DNA from 2 places in the Sphingobium salicis subsp. salicis genome. Region 1 is predicted to be linked to the other one. Evidence: predicted binding sites of a transcription regulator. Region 1 holds the regulator's gene; the other holds the start of a gene.

Region 1 (3,689 bases):
GTCGCAATCGGCCTGGCCGGCATCGCGCTGCTGGCGCCGCCCGATATCGTGGTGACGGGCGATGGGCGGCACGTCGCGGTGCGAACACCGACGGGGACGATGGCGCTGCTGCGCGAGGGGGCGGGCGATTATGTCCGCGACGTGCTGAGCGAGAGCGCGGGCTATGACGGGACGCTGGAAGCGATCGCGACGATGAAGCAGGCGCGCTGTTCGACCGATCTGTGCGCGGTGACGTTGCCTCGGGGCAGGCGCGACTGGCGCTTGCTGGTGACGCGGAATGCGATGCTGGTCGATCGGCCGATATTGGAGCGGGATTGCGCGGCGGCCGATATCGTCATCAGCGATCGGGGGCTGCCCTGGTGGTGCCGGCCGCGCTGGATGAAGATCGACCGCCGGCTGCTATCGCGCACCGGCGGCCTGTCGATTGGCCTTGAAAGCGGCAAAGTTCACACCGTCCATCGGCCCGGCGACGCACATCCGTGGATCGTCCGACCGGCGGCGCGGCGGCGGGTGTCAGGGCAGTTTGGCGGAGGTCGATATCTGGCCGCTGGTGAGGTGACCGATCAGGCCGGTCACCGCGCCGGTGGGCGACCGGGTGAAGACCAGCAGGCCCGCGCCGCCGGGGATGGCGAAGGCGCCCGGACCGACATGGATCAGGGCGGTGGGCGTGTCCTGCGGCGTGGACTGGCCGTAGAGCGTGCCGTCGCGCGTGGTGATGATATCCGTCAGGCCGCCGGCCGAGCGATATTGGCCGACATAATCGTCGAGCGGGTCGGCATCAGTCGGCACGGGCGCGGGGGGATAGAGGATCGAACTGTCCTGCCGGTGCAGATAGAGCCAGCGGCTGCCCTGGCGCACGAAGATATCGCTTTCGTGCCATCCGCCGACGGCATCGGCCATGTTCTCCCGGATTTCGGCATCGACCAGAGCGATGTCGTCGAGGATGCGGACATGGATCGATTGGATGGCATAGGTGCGAGACGGGTTGGAGATGGTCGGCAGATAGGCGGGCAGGTCGGCGCGGGTGCGGCGCTCGCCCAGATCGGAAATGGCGACATAATCCTTGTCGAGCATCGCCATATATTTGGGGATATCGCCGCTCTTGAGCGCGGCCAGGCGCGTTTCGATCAGGCTGCGGAAAGGGGCGAGGGTCTGTTCGTCATCCTGCGCGATCGCAGGAGAGGCACATAGCAGGATGATGGCCGGACAGATGGAGCGCAAATAGGACATGAGCCAGACCCCCTGTAACGCAGCGCCATGCTATCATGGCCGCAGGAGGCTGCCCATGCCGGATTGCAAGTCGGAAGCGGCGGAACGTTGCTCCGCCGCTCGCCGATCAGTTGTAGCGGCGCAACAGGCCGGCGAGCTTGCCCTGGATGCGGACCTGGCGCGGATCATAGATCTGCGGTTCATAGGCGGCATTGGCGGGATCGAGCCGGACCCGGCTGCCTTCGCGGCGGAAATATTTGAGTGTTGCTTCGGCGTCATCGATCAGGGCGACGACGATCTGGCCCTCGCGCGCGACATCGGTGCGCTGGATCAGCGCGAAGTCGCCGTCGAGAATGCCGGCCTCCATCATCGAGTCCCCCGATACTTCGAGCGCATAATGATCGCCCGAGCCGAGCAAAGCGGCGGGGACGGAGAGCATGGTGTGGCTTTCCATTGCCTCGATCGGGACGCCGGCGGCGATGCGGCCGTGCAGCGGGATTTCGATCACGTCATTGGCGGCGGTCGGCAGCAGCACGGCCGGCGCTGGCGCCTTGGGCACGGTAACGGCCGGAGCGGGCGCGCGATGCATCGCATCGGGCAGCTTCAACACTTCGAGCGCGCGGGCGCGGTTGGGCAGGCGACGGATGAAACCGCGTTCCTCCAGCGCATTGATCAGCCGGTGGATGCCGGACTTGGAGCGCAGGTCGAGCGCGTCCTTCATCTCCTCGAACGAAGGGGACACGCCGCCTTCTTCCAGCCGGGTCTGAATGAAGCTCAGCAATTCCTGCTGCTTGGGCGTCAACATCGGCGGTCCTCCATGGAACGAATGAAGAACGCATAGGAAACGGAAAGGGGCAAGTCAAGCGCGTTAAGCCATGCGCCGCTTTTGCCGCTCACGCAGTCAGGCGGTGAGCGGGATGATGTCGACCATGTCGCCGGCAATGGCGGGAGCTGAGCCGGCCGGACGGCGGATCAAACAGTCAGCCAGTGCCATGGCGGCGGTGGCGGCGCTGTCCTGCGCGGTGACCGAGACGATGCCGTCGGCGGCGCGATAGGCGCGCAGATAATCGTCGCGTTCCGCCGTTGCGCCAAGCGACGCGGCAAGGCGGGCCTGCACGACCGGCGGCAGCGGCGCGCGCGATCCGGCGAGATGGCGGACCAGGGGGCAGAGGAAGAGGGTGCCGGTGACGAAGGCGGAGACCGGATTGCCCGGCAGGCCGAGGAAGGTGGCGTTGCCCAGGCGCCCGGCCATCAGCGGTTTGCCCGGCCGCATCGCGATCTTGTAGAAATCGAGCGTGCCGCCGGCCGCCGCGAAGGCGGGGCGGACATAATCATGGTCGCCGACCGACGCGCCGCCGGTCGAGACGATGATGTCGGCCTGGGCCGCCTGTTCCAGCGCCCGCGTCATGGCGCCAAGATCGTCGGGCACGATGCCGAGGTCGATCACGTCGCAGGGCAGGGTGGCGAGCAGGGCGGCGAGCATCGGTGCGTTGGAGGAGGGGAGGCAACCCGGCGGCGTCGGCGCGCCGGGGGCAACAAGTTCATTGCCGGTCGAGAGCAGGGCGACGCGCGGCCTGGCGCCGACGGGCAGGCTGCCATGGCCGCCAAGGACGGCAAGGGCGATCTGGCCGGGGGTGAGTCGGCTACCGGCGCTGACCAGCGGCGTTCCGGCGCGGAAGTCGGAGCCGAGCGGGCGGACATGCCTGCCGGGCGTCAATATGCCGTCATGCGCGGTCAGCTTGTCGCCGTCGCGCGTGGCATTTTCCTGGATCAGGATCGCGTCGGCGCCGGCCGACAAGGGCGCGCCGGTGAAGATGCGGCAGGCCTGGCCCGGTTGCAGGGCCGGGATATCGGCGTCGCCCGCGCTGCTGGTGGCGACCAGCTGCCACGGCCCGGCGCCTTCGGATGCGCGCACGGCATAGCCGTCCATCGCGGAAAGATCGGCCCAGGGCTGGTCGCGGAGTGCGGTGATGTCGGTGGCGAGCCAGCGACCGGCACAGGTGGCGACGGGCACATGTTCGGCCGGCAACGGATCGGCGAGGGCAAGGAGCCGCGCCTGCGCGTCCGCGACCGGCATCAGGCTCATCGGCCGGCATGCTCCGGCGCGGTCCAGTCGCCCGACTTGCCGCCGCGCTTGGCGAGCAGGCGAACATCGCCGATTATCATGCCCTTATCGAGCGCCTTGGCCATGTCATAGACGGTCAGGAGCGCGGCGGTCGCGGCGGTCAGTGCCTCCATCTCCACCCCGGTCTGGCCGGCGGTGCGCGCGGTTGCGGTGACGGTGACGCCGTCGTCGTGCAGGGTAAAGTCGATGGTGACGGCGCTCAGCGGGATCGGATGGCAGAGCGGGATCAGTTCGGCGGTGCGCTTGGCCGCCATGATGCCGGCGACGCGGGCGACGGCCAGCACATCCCCCTTCTTGACGAGGCCGGCGGCGATCGCCTGCGCGGCGTCGGCCGCCATGGTGATGCGGCCGGCGG
Region 2 (3,689 bases), 2.4 Mb from region 1:
ACTGCTGGTCGGGAGTGGAGCGCTCTCCTTCCCGCTCTATGCGGTGCATGCGCCTGTCTGCATGACGGGGCTGATGCTGGGCGTGCCCGTGGCCGGCGGGGTTGCCGCCAGCCTGGCGATTGCGGGGTTGATTGCCTGGGTGCAGGCCCGGCCGCGTCGTCCGGGGGCCACGACGCTTTCGTCCGCGCCGGTGGCGGCAAGCTAGGCCGAGACGATCCTATTTCGCTGCCGGCAGCGCGCGCGCTTCGTCGGCCTGGGCGTCGCGGGCAAGGACGTCGAGCGGTTCCATCGCCTCGATCTCCTTGCCGCCGGTCTCGATGTCGAGATCGCGGAACTTGCGACCGGTGGAGAGGACGCGCGTCTCGAAGCTGCCGATGAAGCTGTTATAGTTGGAGACCGCGCTGTTGAGGCCGGAGCCCAGCTTGCGCAAATGGGTCGCGGCGACGGACAGGCGCTCATAAAGTTCCTTGCCGAGCTGGCCGACCTGCTGCGCCTGTTCCTGCATCTTGGCCTGGCGCCAATGGCCCGCCAGCGTGCGGGCGAGCGGCAGGAAGGTGGCGGGACCGCAGATGATGACGCGATTCTTTGCCGCGCGTTCCCAAAGCTCCATGTCCGCTTCCAGCGCGGCGGTGACGAAATTGTCGCCGGGCACATACATGATGACGAAGTCGGGTGCCTTGTCGAACTGTTCCCAATAGGCCTTGCGCCCCAGGGCATCGGCATGGGTGCGCATCGCGCGGGCATGGTCGAGCATATGGGCGTCGCGCTGCGCCGGATCGACCTGATCGACCGCGTTCAGATAGGCGACCAGCGAGCATTTGACGTCGACCACCATCTGCTGGTCGCCGGGCAGGTTGATGACGAAATCGGGGCGCAGGCGGCCGTCCTCGACTGCGACCGACACTTCCTCCTTGAAGTCCACGAAGGGGGAAAGGCCGGCGGTTTCGATGAGATTCTTGAACTGCTGCTCGCCCCAGCGGCCGCGCGTCTTGGGCGCAGCGCGCAGGGCATTGACCAGCTTGGCCGTTTCCTCGCGCACCTGGCCCTGGCCGAGATGAACCTGCTGAACCGCCTCGCGCAGTTCGGCATAGCTGCCGACCCGATCCTTCTCGACGCGGGCGAGGCCTTCCTCATAGCGCTTGAGCGTGGTTTCGACCGGGTTGAGCAGCGTCTTCAACTGCGCCTCGCTCTTTTCGCTCGCTTGGGCGAAGCGTTGGTCGGCGCGAGTCAGGAACTGAGTCTGGGCGGATTCGAGCAATTTGCCGCCGATTTCGCTGAACTGGGCGGAAAGCTGTTCCTTCGCGTCCTTGAGCGCGGCGATCTGCTGCTCGAACGCCTGGGTGCGGGCATGGATGTCGGACTGGAGCGCGGCGAGGTCACGCAGCGCGGCCTCGCGCTCGGTCTGGATCGCTTCGATACGCTGGCTGGCGGCGGCCTGCAGTGCCTCGATCCGCTGCTCGGACGCGGCCTGCGCGGATTCGAGCCGGGCCACTTGGCTCATGCCCTGCGCGACCCGTTCCTTCTCCACCGCCAGTTCGGCGATCGCGCCATTGCGCTGGGCGGTCGCGATGTCGAGCTTGCCGGCCAGATCGGCCTTTTCGGAGGTCAGCGGCGCCAGCGCCTTGCCCTTGAGCAGCCAGCCGACGGCGAGGCCGATCAGCAGCGCGACGGGAATGAGAAGGGCGGCGAGGCTGTCCATAACTATCCTTTTTGGGAACGAAACGGGAACTTAGCGGGCGAAGGAGGCGGCCGCAAGCCGGAAGCGCCATCCTCCGTTCGTTTCGAGCCTGTCGAGAAACGGAGGCGGAACTGGGGGGGGGGCGTGCCCGGCTTCTCGACTTCGCTCGAAGCGAACGGAAGGGGATGGGCTACGCCGCCTGTGCGCTGGGCGCGGCGAAGCGGGCGCGATAGTCGCCTGGCGACAGGCCGACCAGGCGGTGAAACAGCTTGCGGAAGGCGGCGGCATCCTCATAGCCGACGCTCCAGGCGATCTGGTCGATCGTGCGCCGGGTAAATTCCAGATGCTCGCGCGCCCGCGCCACGCGCAGATGCTGGACATACTCGATCGGGGTCATGGCGGTCGCCGCCTTGAACCGGCGCTGGAAGGTGCGTTCCTCCAGCGCGGCCTGCGCCGCCATCTCGGTGACGCTGACAGCCTTCGCTTCCCGCGCGGCGAGCCAGTGCTGCACCTTCAGGATCGGCTCGTCGCCATGGGTCAGGCGCGGCAGGAAGCGGGCGAAATGCTTCTGCTCGCGCCCGGCCGTGTCGATCAGCAGGAATTTGGCGGTGTCTAGCATGACCGTCGGGCCGAGCAGCCGGTCGACCAGCCGCATGCCAAGGTCAGTCCAGGCCATCAGCCCGCCAGCGGTGATGATGTCGCCATCGTCGATGACGATCCGGTCGCAATCGAGCTTCACGGCCGGGAAGCGGGCGCGGAAGGCGTCGGCGAACCACCAATGGGTCGTGGCCGGGCGGCCGTCGAGCAGGCCGGTCGCCGCCAGCAGGAAGGCGCCGCCGCAATTGGAGGCAAGGGTGGCGCCGGCGGCATGGCGATCGAGCAGCCAGCGGGCATAGGGCGCGGCTTCCTCCGCCTCGGGCACGCCGGTCAGGCGGCCGGGGACCAGCCAGATGTCGGGCGTGCCGCTCAATGCTTCATGCGTGTCATGGCTGCGGGCAAAGCAGCCGTCATCGCCCATCTGCCAATGGCTGACGCGCACCACCGGGCCGCCATGCTGGACCGAAAACTGCCCGGCAATATCGATCAGGTCGGTCATGCCATGGACCATCGCCTGCTGGCAGCCCGGATAGAGCAATATGCCCACTTCGGCGCGCGGAAGGCGGGTGTCGGCCATGTCCTAATCCTTTGTCGGAATCGGCCCGCTTAATGTCGGAACCGCCAATCCCGATCCTCCGCCATCGCCCCTAATAGTGCAAGCACAGGGCGTGAAGGACGCCCTTCTGGAACAGAAGAAGGGAATTTCACATGAGCAACTATGTCACCACCAAGGACGGCACCCGCATCTTCTACAAGGATTGGGGACCGCGCGACGGCCAGCCGATTATCTTCTCCCATGGCTGGCCGCTCAGCGCCGACGCCTGGGACGCGCAGATGGTCTATTTCGCCAATCAGGGCTTCCGCACCATCGCCCATGACCGCCGCAGCCATGGCCGGTCGGACCAGGTGTGGGACAATAATAATATGGACCAATATGCCGACGATCTGGCTGACCTGATTGCGGCGCTGGATCTGTCCGACGTCATCCTAGTCGGCCATTCGACCGGCGGCGGCGAAGTCACCCGCTATATCGGCCGCCATGGCACCAGCCGGGTCGCCAAGCTGGCGCTGATCGGCGCGGTGCCGCCGCTGATGCTCAAGACCGAAGCCAATCCGGGCGGCCTGCCGATCGACGTGTTCGACGGCATCCGCAAGGGCACGTTCGACAATCGCAGCCAGTTCTTCAGGGATCTGACCATCCCCTTCTACGGCTATAACCGGGACGGCGCGGTCATCTCCGAGGGCATTCGCGAGGAGTTCTGGCGGCAGGGGATGATGGGTGGCCTCAAGGGGCAACTCGACTCGATCCGCGCCTTTTCCGAAAGCGATTTCCATGCCGACCTGGCGAAGGTCGATGTGCCTACCCTCGTCCTCCATGGCGATGACGACCAGATCGTGCCGATCGGCGCGGCTG

The links. Region 1 encodes LexA, which represses DNA repair genes until DNA is damaged. Its sites were predicted from a motif close to GTTCCNCNCTTGTTCT; they were not measured.
Region 2: a site for LexA is predicted at 1,714-1,729, ahead of VHN57_RS22765 (DNA recombination protein RmuC). Genes of this name have one in related genera too.

The regions. Positions count from the first base shown of each region.
Region 1 is NZ_JAYRCS010000001.1:2,311,313-2,315,001, reverse strand. Features, by position in the region: partial or broken gene VHN57_RS11255 (ComEC/Rec2 family competence protein) at 1-522, shown strand, start outside; gene VHN57_RS11250 (nuclear transport factor 2 family protein) at 514-1,080, opposite strand; gene lexA (transcriptional repressor LexA) at 1,337-2,014, opposite strand; gene VHN57_RS11240 (molybdopterin molybdotransferase MoeA) at 2,111-3,295, opposite strand; gene moaC (cyclic pyranopterin monophosphate synthase MoaC) at 3,292-3,689, opposite strand, start outside.
Region 2 is NZ_JAYRCS010000001.1:4,723,624-4,727,312, forward strand. Features, by position in the region: gene VHN57_RS22760 (acyltransferase family protein) at 1-205, shown strand, start outside; gene VHN57_RS22765 (DNA recombination protein RmuC) at 218-1,699, opposite strand; gene VHN57_RS22770 (GlxA family transcriptional regulator) at 1,869-2,852, opposite strand; gene VHN57_RS22775 (alpha/beta fold hydrolase) at 2,984-3,689, shown strand, end outside.